Regions from separate parts of the Starkeya sp. ORNL1 genome, predicted to be linked through region 2. Evidence: predicted binding sites of a transcription regulator. Region 2 holds the regulator's gene; the other holds the start of a gene.
What was found. The regulator LexA, encoded in region 2, represses DNA repair genes until DNA is damaged. The targets are predictions, from matches to a motif close to TGTTCNNNNTGTGTTCNG.
Positions count from the first base shown of each region.

Region 1: a site for LexA is predicted at 3,292-3,309, ahead of rmuC (DNA recombination protein RmuC). Genes of this name have one in related genera too.

Region 1 covers NZ_CP048834.1:3,499,228-3,504,371, forward strand. The annotation lists gene G3545_RS16635 (quinone-dependent dihydroorotate dehydrogenase) at 1-903, opposite strand, end outside; gene G3545_RS16640 (DUF952 domain-containing protein) at 900-1,265, opposite strand; gene G3545_RS16645 (glycine zipper domain-containing protein) at 1,359-1,616, opposite strand; gene fmt (methionyl-tRNA formyltransferase) at 1,767-2,684, opposite strand; gene def (peptide deformylase) at 2,712-3,239, opposite strand; gene rmuC (DNA recombination protein RmuC) at 3,342-4,517, shown strand; gene G3545_RS16665 (LysR family transcriptional regulator) at 4,708-5,144, shown strand, end outside.
Region 2 covers NZ_CP048834.1:760,728-765,871, forward strand. The annotation lists gene G3545_RS03695 (GntR family transcriptional regulator) at 1-237, shown strand, start outside; gene atzF (allophanate hydrolase) at 274-2,082, opposite strand; gene lexA (transcriptional repressor LexA) at 2,316-3,008, shown strand; gene G3545_RS03710 (ComEC/Rec2 family competence protein) at 3,002-5,144, opposite strand, start outside.

The sequences.
Region 1 (5,144 bases), 2.7 Mb from region 2:
GATCTTGGCGAAGGCCGTCTCGGGGCTGTCGATGCCGCCGGCACCAACCAGCGGAAAGGCGCCTTCCACCCGCACATAGGTCTCCGCCAGCATCCGCGTCGACAGCGCGAACAGCGGCCGGCCCGACAGGCCGCCGGCCTCGCCGCGGTGCGGCGAGCGCAGGCTCGCCGGGCGCGCGATGGTGGTGTTGGAGACGATCATGCCCTCGACGCCGCGTCGGCGCGCCACGCCCACCACCGCATCGAGATGCGGCAGCGCAAGGTCCGGTGCGATCTTCAAGAGCACCGGCACGCCGGGGGCCGCGCGGTCTCTCGCCTCCAGGGCGCGCGCAAGCAGGTCGTCGAGCGCGCGCTCCTCCTGGAGGTCGCGCAGGCCGGGCGTATTGGGCGAAGAAACGTTCGCGGTGAAATAGGAGGCGACGCCGGCAAAGGCGGTGATGCCGGCGGCATAGTCGGCGGCGCGGTCGGCGGCGTCCTTGTTGGCACCGACATTGACGCCGACGATCCCCGGACGGCCCTTGCGCGCGGTGAGGCGCGCCCGGGCGGGACCATGGCCGCCGCTGTTGAAGCCGTAGCGGTTGATGACGGCGCGATCCTCGACCAGACGGAAATTGCGCGGGCGCGGATTGCCCGGCTGCGGGCGTGGCGTAATCGTGCCGACCTCGACGAAGCCGAAGCCGGCACCAAGGCCGGCATCCGGCACCTCGGCCTCCTTGTCGAAGCCGGCGGCGAGCCCGACCGGATTGGGGAAGCGCAGGCCGAACGCCTCGACCGCGAGCCGCTTGTCATCCGCCGGCGCGACGCGCGGCGGGAGGCAGGCGAGCGCGCGAATGGAGAGGCCGTGCGCCGTTTCCGGATCGAGCAGCCGCGCGAAGGGAAGGGCGAGATCGAGCAGGGAGCTCATGCGAGTTCCGGGAAGCGGTGGGCGCCGTCGGCATCGAGGGGAAGCGGTTGCACCCAGGCCACCGCCGCCAGCGGCAGGGCGGCGTAAAGGTGCGGGAACAGATGCCCACCACGCGAGGGTTCCCACCGCAAGGCCGTCGGATCGAGCACGGCGGGATCGATGGCGACCAGGACGAGGTCGCCCTGTCCCTTGAAATGCTTGGCAGCCGTCTCGGCGACCTGCATCGCCGTCGAGAAATGGATATAGCCGTCGGCGAGATCGACCGGCGCCCCCTCGAAACGGCCGGCGGCTTCCGCGGCATTCCAGAGCGTGCGCGAACAGATTTTATAGATGTGGGCCGACCGGCCATTGAGCGCTGTCATGCGGCGAGGACTAGCTGTCGTGCCGGTCGCGCGCAAGCGCTGCACAAAAAAGCGGGCCCTGCCGGGCCCGCTCTTTCGCAATGGATCGTGTCGTCAGCAGCGGACGCGGATGCGATTGCCCCAGCGGTCGCGGGTCCAGCAGTCGCCGGGCGAGACCGCCGCGCCGACGAGGGCGCCTGTGCCAGCACCGACCGCGGCGCCGACCGCAGCTCCCGTGCCACCACCCGTCGCTCCGCCGATGATGGCGCCAGTGCCGCCGCCTATGAGCGCGCCGGTACCGGCATAGCGCTCAGTCGTGGTGCAGGCCGCGGCGCTGAGCGCCAAGGCGGATACGGCGATGATCTTGAACATGGCATCCCTCTCTCATGCGTACCGTCGTCAGGCGGGGCTGACCCCGGCGCGTCAACGCCATGGAGCCGGCATGGTTCCCGTATGGTCAGGGGTGGGTCGGAGCGAGGCTGGAGGGGGCTAGAGCAAGGCGGTCTCGAGGAATTCGCGATCTCAGCCGAGCCGGGTACCCTTGGCGAGCGGCGTTCCGCGCAGGAATTCGGCCGCCGGCATGGCCCGGCTGCCGGCCTTCTGCACCTCGACGAGGCGTACCGCCCCCGCGCCGCAAGCGATGGCGAGCGCGTCGTCGAGCAGCTCGCCCGGCGCCCCGTGGCCGGGGGCGAGCGTCGAGCGCAGCACCTTCACCCGCGCGCCGTCCAGCTCGAACCAGGCACCGGGGAAGGGCGACAGGCCGCGAATATGGTCGTGCGCAGCCTGCGCCGGGCGGGACCAGTCGATGCGGCTCTCGGCCTTGTCGATCTTGGCGGCATAGGTCACGCCATCGGTCGGCTGCGGCGTGAAGCCGAGCGCCTCGCGCTCCAGCGCTGCCAGCGCCCGGCCCATCAGGTCGGCACCGACCAGCATCAGCCGGTCGTGCAGCTCGCCGGCCGTCATGTCGGGGGCGATGGTGACACGCTCGACGAGGCCGACCGGCCCGGTATCGAGCCCCTCCTCCATCCGCATGACCGCGACACCGGTCTCGGCATCGCCGGCCATGATGGCGCGCTGGATCGGCGCAGCACCGCGCCAGCGCGGCAAGAGTGAAGCATGAAGGTTCACGCAGCCGAGTCGCGGTGCGTCGAGAATGGCGCGCGGAAGGATCATGCCATAGGCGACCACCACAGCGAGGTCAGCCTCATGGGCGCGGAAGGTCTCGGCAGCCTCCTCCGTGCGCAGCGTCTTCGGGTGCAGCACCGGGATACCGAGGCGCTCGGCGGTGCGGTGCACCGGCGAGGGCACCAGATCGAGCCCGCGCCGCCCGCCGGCCGCCGGTGCTCGCGTATAGACGGCGACCACCTCGTGGCCGCGGCCGACGATCTCGGCCAGCGTCGGCACCGCGAAGTCCGGCGTTCCCATGAAGACGATGCGCATGGCGGATCCCGCGGCGGGGGTAGGAGCTCAGGCCCCGCCCTCGCGCTCCTTCTCCTTCGCCACCTTGGTGAATCTCTTCACCACGCGGTCGCGCTTGAGCTTGGAGATGTGGTCGATGAACAGCACGCCGTTCAGGTGATCGATCTCGTGCTGGACGCAGGTGGCGAGCAGGCCGTCGGCCTCGATCTCCCGGATCTCGCCGTTCAGGTCCATGAAGCGCACGGTGACGCGCGCCGGCCGCTCGACATCCTCATAATATTCGGGGATCGAGAGGCAGCCTTCCTGATAGACCGACAACTCCTCGGAGGCGGTGACGATCTCCGGGTTGATCAGCGCCAGCGGGGACTTCTCCTCGTCCTCGCGCGCGGTGTCGATGGTGACGACACGCTCCGGCACGCCGATCTGGATTGCCGCCAGCCCGATGCCGGGGGCGTCGTACATGGTCTCGAACATGTCGCTGACCAGCGCGCGCACCTTCGCATCGACCCGGACAATGGGATCGGAGACGAGACGCAGACGCGAATCTGGAATGATGACGAGCGGACGGACAGACATGACAGCGAAATAAGCGAGGAGATCGCGCCGGTCAACGGAGTATACCGGCGCATGTTCCCTTTTCGTTCGCGCCGGTATTCGAATCGCGCTAGAAGGGGTCCCATGGGACAGATCGTGTTCACGCTCGGCGCCTATGCGATCACGCTCGCTGAGCTCGTCATCGGCGCGGCGGCGTTCGCATTTCTGCTGCTGATCGGCGTGCTGGTCTCGGTGTCGCGCAGCGCGCGCGATCGCGCCGAGGAGGCCCACGCGCAGGCCGAGCGCGCGCATGGGCTGGAGGAACGCCTGCTCCAGCTCGCGCGGATACAGGCGGAGACCTCGGGCCGGGTGCAGACCATGGCGGAGGTGCTGTCCCAGCGCCAGAGCGACCTCGCCCGCGCGGTGGCCGAGCGGCTCGACGCCTCCTCGCACCGTGTCGGCGAGAGCATTGCCCGTGCCAGCGAGGCGACGCATGAGAACCTCGTCAAGCTCAATGAGCGCCTTGCCCTGGTCGACCAGGCGCGCGCGAGCCTCGGCGAATTGTCCGACCAGGTGATCTCGCTGCGCGAGACGCTCGCCAACAAGCAGGCGCGCGGCGCTTTCGGCGAGGGGCGGCTGCAGGCCATCGTCGCCGACGGGCTGCCGCGCGACAGCTTCGCCTTCCAGCACACGCTGCCGAACGGGCGGCGGGCGGACTGCGCCATCTTCCTGCCGGGCGACCGGCGCCCGCTGCTGGTCGATTCCAAATTCCCGCTGGAAGCGGTGACCGCCTATCGCGAGGCCGCGAGCGGGGAGGCCCGCAAGCAGGCGGAGACCCGCGTGAAGCAGGATGTCGCCCGGCACATCGGCGACATTGCCGAGCGCTATGTAGTGGCCGGCGACACCCAGGACGTGGCACTGATGTTCGTGCCGTCGGAGTCGGTCTACGGCGAACTCCATGAGCATTTCGACGACGTGATCCAGCGCGCCTTCCGCGCTCGGGTCATACTGGTCTCGCCCTCGCTGCTGATGCTGGCGATCCAGGTGGTGCAGGCCATCGTCAAGGATGCGCGGATGCGCGAACAGGCGGACCTGATCCGCGCCGAATGCGGCGCGCTGGTTGCCGACATCGTCCGGCTGCGTGACCGCGTCGGCAATCTGCAGAAGCATTTCACCCAGGTGGGCGACGATGTTGCGCAGGTGCTGATCTCGTCCGACAAGATCGCCCGGCGCGGCGCGCGCATCGAGCAGCTGGAATTCGACGGCGAGCGACCCGACACCGCAGCGCCCGCGGACCTGCTGCGGGGCGCAGCCGAATAGACTTTCCAGATGTTGCCGTCATCCCGGACGGCCAAAGGCCGATCCGGGATGACGGCGCTATACCCGCCTGGATGACATCGCTGTTTTACCGAGCCGGGACGACTGCCGCAGAGTTACATCGCTCCAATTCGCATACCCGGGCGCTTCTGATACAAGCGAGGTTTACCGTTGTTGCCGGGAAGCGTTCCGCGTGCTCGACCGATTCGAACTTTTGCTCGCGCTCGCCAAGGAGCGCCATTTCGGCCGGGCGGCGGAAGCCTGCGGCGTCACCCAGCCGACGCTCTCCGCAGGGCTGAAACAGCTCGAGGAAGTGCTCGGCGTGCGCCTGGTCGAGCGCGGCTCGCGCTTCATCGGCTTCACGCCGGAAGGTGAGCGCGCCTTGCAATGGGCGCGGCGCATCGTCGGCGACGCACGGGCGATGCGCCAGGAGATCGCGGCGCTGCGCAAGGGGCTGAGCGGGCATCTGCGTATCGCCGCCATCCCCACCGCCATGCCGATGCTGGTCGAGCTGACGACGCCGTTCCGCAACAAGCATAGCAATGTTCGCTTCACCCTGACCTCGGCGACGTCGAACGAAATCTTGCGGCTGATCGAGAATCTCGAGGTCGATGCCGGCGTCACCTATCT
Region 2 (5,144 bases):
TATGCCGGCAGCCACAATGGCTATCTCGCCGAGATCACGCTCGGCACAAGGCGTCGGCTCTCGCCGTTCCGCCGCGCGCAGTTCCGCGCGCTGGGCCGGCTCGCGCTCTCCCACACCGAGCATGACCGGGTGGTCACCGCGATATTGCGCGGCGACCGGGACGGCGCCGCGGTGGCGATGCGCGACCATATCGTCATCGTCCATGACGCTTATGAGCAGTATGCTCAAAGCGTGTGATCGTAATTGCTTACGGTAAGTTCCTGATGTTATGCCTTAGATCGCAGCCGCCTCTACCTCCGCGGCGAGGAAGCCGCGCCAGCCGCCATAGGCGGTGATGTCACGCGCGGATGCCACTCCTGTCGCTTCGACCAGGAAGCCCTTCACGTCGGAACCGTCGTCCAGCGTGATGCTGCCGATGCCGAGCGGCGCCGGTATCTTCGCCAGGAACGGACCATAATTCTGCGCCGGCAGCGACCACACCTCGCACGCGATCGGCGCGCCGCTTCCCGGTCGGCCGCGCAGTAGACCGGGCCGCCGAACCCGGCCTTCCGGCAACAAGTACAGCCGATAATCCGCATTGGTGCGGGCTTGCCGCACGAAGGTGCCGCCGGCCGCCAGTAATTCGCCATTGAGCGGCAAGCCGGACAGATGCGCGCCGAACAGCGCGATCTCGATCCGCCCCGGCCCGGCAGTGGGCGTGGCGGGCGCGAGTGGAGGTAGCGCACGCCCTGTGGCGCCCATGGCGAGCCCGGTGCGGGCGTGGAAGGCCGCGCCGATCGCCGCAAGATGCGCGTCGCGCCCGGCCGGCGCCAGCAAGGTGATGCCGAACGGCGCACCGTCGCGGCGGATTTCGGAGGGTACGGCGAGGCCGCACATATCGAGCAGGTTCACAAAATTGGTGTAGATTCCGAGATTGCTGTTCAGCCGCACCGGATCGGCATCGAGCTGCGCCAGCGTGTAGACGGTAGGCATGGTCGGCACCATCAACGCATCGAGCCCGGTCATCTCCTGTCGCGCCCGCGCCTTCAACTCGGCAAGGCGGTAGAGACCGCGGAACGCGTCGACCGCGCTCAGGGCCCGCCCCTGTTCGATGATGGAACGCACCACTGGATGAAAGGAATCCGGCCGGGATTCCAGGAAGCCGCCGACCGCGGCATAGCGTTCGGCGACCCAGGGACCGTCGTAAAGCAGGCGCGCCGCCTCGAAGAAGGGCTCCATCTCGATCTCGACGATATCGGCCCCAAGCGCACCGAGACGGGCCAGCGCGCGCACGAAGGCGCCTTCGGTCTCGCGATCGCCGAACGTCACGCAATCCACGCTGCGCGGCACGCCGATGCGTAGCTTCGGCGCCACGCCGCCGGCATGGCCAAGCGGCAGATCGCGCGAGAAGGGATCGGATGGGTCTGCCCCGGCCATCGCCTGTAACGCAGTGAAGGCATCGCCGACGGTGCGCGCGAACACCGAGACGCAATCGAGCGAACGACACGCCGGAACCACGCCGGTGGTCGAGACCAGGCCGAGGCTCGGCTTCAACCCGACGATATTGGTGAGCCCGGCGGGAATGCGGCCCGAACCCGCGGTGTCGGTGCCGAGCGCAAATGGCACCAGCCCGGCGGAGACGGCAACGCCGGAACCGGAACTGGAGCCGCCCGGCACCAGATCGGCGCGGATCGGATTGCGCGGCGTGCCATAGGGCGAGCGGCGGCCGACAAGGCCGGTGGCGAACTGATCGAGATTGGTCTTGCCGACCACGATGGCGCCGGCCCGGCGCAGGCGCGCCACGCTCACAGCATCCTTGGTCGCCATATAGGCGAAGTCCGGGCAGGCGCAGGTGGTGGGCAGGCCGGCGACGTCGATATTGTCCTTCACCGCGAAGGGCACGCCGTAAAGCGGCAGCCGCTCGGGATCTGAGCCCTCCAACGACTTGAGCTGGGCGTGGATCGCCTTGGGTTCGGCAATGGCCGTGAACACCGCCGGGTCGTCATAGGCGGCGATGCGCGCCATGCAGGCCGCGAGTGTCTCCGCCGGTCGCGCCTTGCCTTGCCGATGAGCCGCCACGACCTCCGCGATTGTCTCGACCAATACAAGCCTCCCGACTCTGCCGCCCCTGGCGCTATGCCCTTGCAATAGGCACTCTGCGCCAGATTGCATACAGGCAAATGTCGGGCCGCTTTGGCCGTCCACGGAAACGGCGGGGCATTAGCGGTATCTTTACTGTTGTGGAACACAAAAAGAACAGCTAGGTTTTTGTTCGTGCTTTGTTTCGTTTGACTCGGGCCCGTCTTCGCCTGTGTCAGCCAGATCGAGGGGTCGGAATGCTCACCCGCAAACAGCATGAGCTGCTTCGCTTCATCCATGAACGGCTCAAGGAAAGCGGCGTGCCGCCCTCCTTCGAGGAGATGAAGGAAGCCCTCGATCTCCGCTCGAAATCAGGCATCCATCGCCTCATTACGGCGCTCGAAGAGCGTGGCTTCATTCGCCGCCTGCCGAATCGCGCTCGGGCGCTCGAAGTGGTGCGCCTGCCGGATAGCGTGCAGCCGATCCGCCCGTCGCGTAACTTCTCGCCGAACGTGGTCGAGGGTGGCCTCGGCCGGGTGCGCCCGCCCACAGAAGACGAGCCGTCGCGCCCGGTGCCCATCCCGGTGATGGGCCGCATCGCCGCCGGCACGCCGATCTCCGCGATCCAGTCGCGCAGCCACACCATTTCGATGCCGCCGGAAATGCTGGCGAGTGGCGAACACTATGCGCTTGAGGTACGCGGCGATTCGATGATCGAGGCTGGCATTCTCGACGGCGACCTCGCGCTGATCCGCAAGACCGAGACCGCGGACACGGGTGAGATCGTGGTGGCGCTGATCGATGATGAGGAAGCCACCTTGAAGCGGTTGCGCAAGAAGGGGGCATCGGTCGCCCTCGAAGCGGCTAATCCAGCCTACGAGACCCGCATTTTCGGCCCTGACCGGGTGCGCATCCAGGGACGCCTGGTCGGCCTGTTCCGCCGTTATTGATCCGGCGCGGGCGACGCCTGCTCCGGCGACAGGGTCTCGGTATCCGCCGTGCCGGCAGGATCGATCGGCGTGATGGGTCGTGGCGACTTTGCCGCGGCGTTCGCCAGCTTTTCACGCGGCATCGGCAGCCAAGGTCGTTCTACGCCTTCCGGGCGACCACGAACAAGTTGTGGCCCATCAGCGGCGAGATGGAGCGCTTGCGCGCCTGAGCTGCCATCCGGCGCGATCCGCACCACATAGGCCGCGCAATCCTCGGGTGGCTCGAATGGGGTGACGAGCACGGCGGCGAGACGGCAGTCGTCGACGAGCGAATCGCGCGAGAGCGACAGGGCGGCGTTTCGCCCGTCCGTCATCGGCAGTGTACAGCCCAGCCGATCGCAAAGCGGCGCCGCCATCTGTGCGCCGGGCGCGGCGAGCGCGGCACGATCCCCCTCCGCGCCAAGCCATTGCTCGCCGGCGAAGCGGCTGGCGAGAACTGCCGTCGGACGATCCCCCATCAGGGCGAGGCGCCCATCTAGGCCCCGCACCGCCACGGTCTTTCCGGTGGCGTCGACCAGCAGATCCGGGCGGTCGGGGGACGCGCCGATCCAGAGACCCGCCGCTGCCAGCACCGGCGCGATGAGAACGAGGCGGGTGCGCAGCAGGCACAGGCAGGCCAGAGCAAGGCTGAACAGGATCAGCGTCGCCAGGGGAAACGCCGGCAGGCCGCGGTCGGCATCCGGCATGGCCGCCACCGTCGCGGCAATGTAGCTCATGCCATCTATGCCGAACCCCATGGCCGACCATGCCGGTCCGTCCCAGCCAAACGGTAGCAGCAGCGCGCCCAGCAGCCCGAACGGCATGACGATCAGCGATACCAGTGGCGCGGCGGCGAGATTGGCCAGCAGGCTGAACGGCGCGAGGCGCTGGAAATGGAAGGCGGCGTAGGGAGCTGTCGCCAGCCCGGCGACCAGCGAAGTCACGAGCAGAGCCCCGACATAGCGCAGCGCGTAGCCGCCGACCGGCGTGCTTGCACCGACCGAATTGATGAGGCGACGGCCGAACGCTTCGTGCGCGGCGACCAGCGCCAGCGTTGCGGCAAACGACATCTGCGTTCCGGGATCGAGCAGCGTCGCCGGCGCAGCGGCGAGCACGATCATGGCGGCGATGGCGAGCGTGCGCAGCGTCAGCGCCGGACGTCCGAGCATCACCCCGACAAGCACCAGCAGCGTCATCAGATAGGAGCGCTGCGTGGGCACCTCATTGCCGGACAGCACGAGATAGAAGGTCGCCGCCGCGATGGCGGGCACGGCGGCGTAGGCCTTGATCGGCCAGCGTAGTGCAAGCGCGGGCCACAGCGCCAGCAAGGCGCGCGCCAGGATGAAGGTGGTGGTGGCGACCAGCGCCATGTGCAGGCCGGAGATGGAGAGGATGTGCGAGAGGCCGGAGACGCGCATCACCTCCTCGACGCTTTCGCTCACGCCGCCACGCAATCCGGTGACAAGCGCCACCGCGATCGCCCCGGTATCGCCGGACAGGACCGCAGTGATGCGTCCGGCCATGGCGGCGCGCACTTCGTCCAACCATGCGGCGAAACCGAGCGTGGGTGGCACGGCCACCGGCGCCGCGCTCTCCCGGGCCTTGCCGAAGGCGAAGCCGGTGGCGCCGATGCCGTCGAACCAGGCATCGCGGCCGAAATCATAGCCGCCGGGATAGGCCGGCCCCGGCGGCGGGCCCAGCGTCGCACGGACGGTGACATGGCTGCCGACCGTAGGCGGCGTACCCGGCACGGTCACGCGCACCCGTTCGGGTCGCGGCTCGCCTGCCCGCTCCAGGGCGGTCACGCGCAGCACGATGCGTCCGTTCTGCTTGCCATCCTTGGTGCGCAGTTCCGCTCGCTCAACGAAGCCGGAGACTTCCGCCGCGACCAGCTGCGTCGGCAACACCGGATGGGCGATGCGCGCAGTGTGTAGCGTGGCAAGTGCGAAGCCGGCGGCGATGGCCGCCAGTCCGGCCAGCAGGTGGAAGGCAACGGCCCGACTCCGTACCGCAAGGGCGAGGGCCATGAGCAGTGCTGTAAGCGCTGAGGCCGCTATCGTCGACGGCTCGCGAGCAGCGCCAAAATAGAGGCCGACGCCGATGGCAAAGGCGACCGGA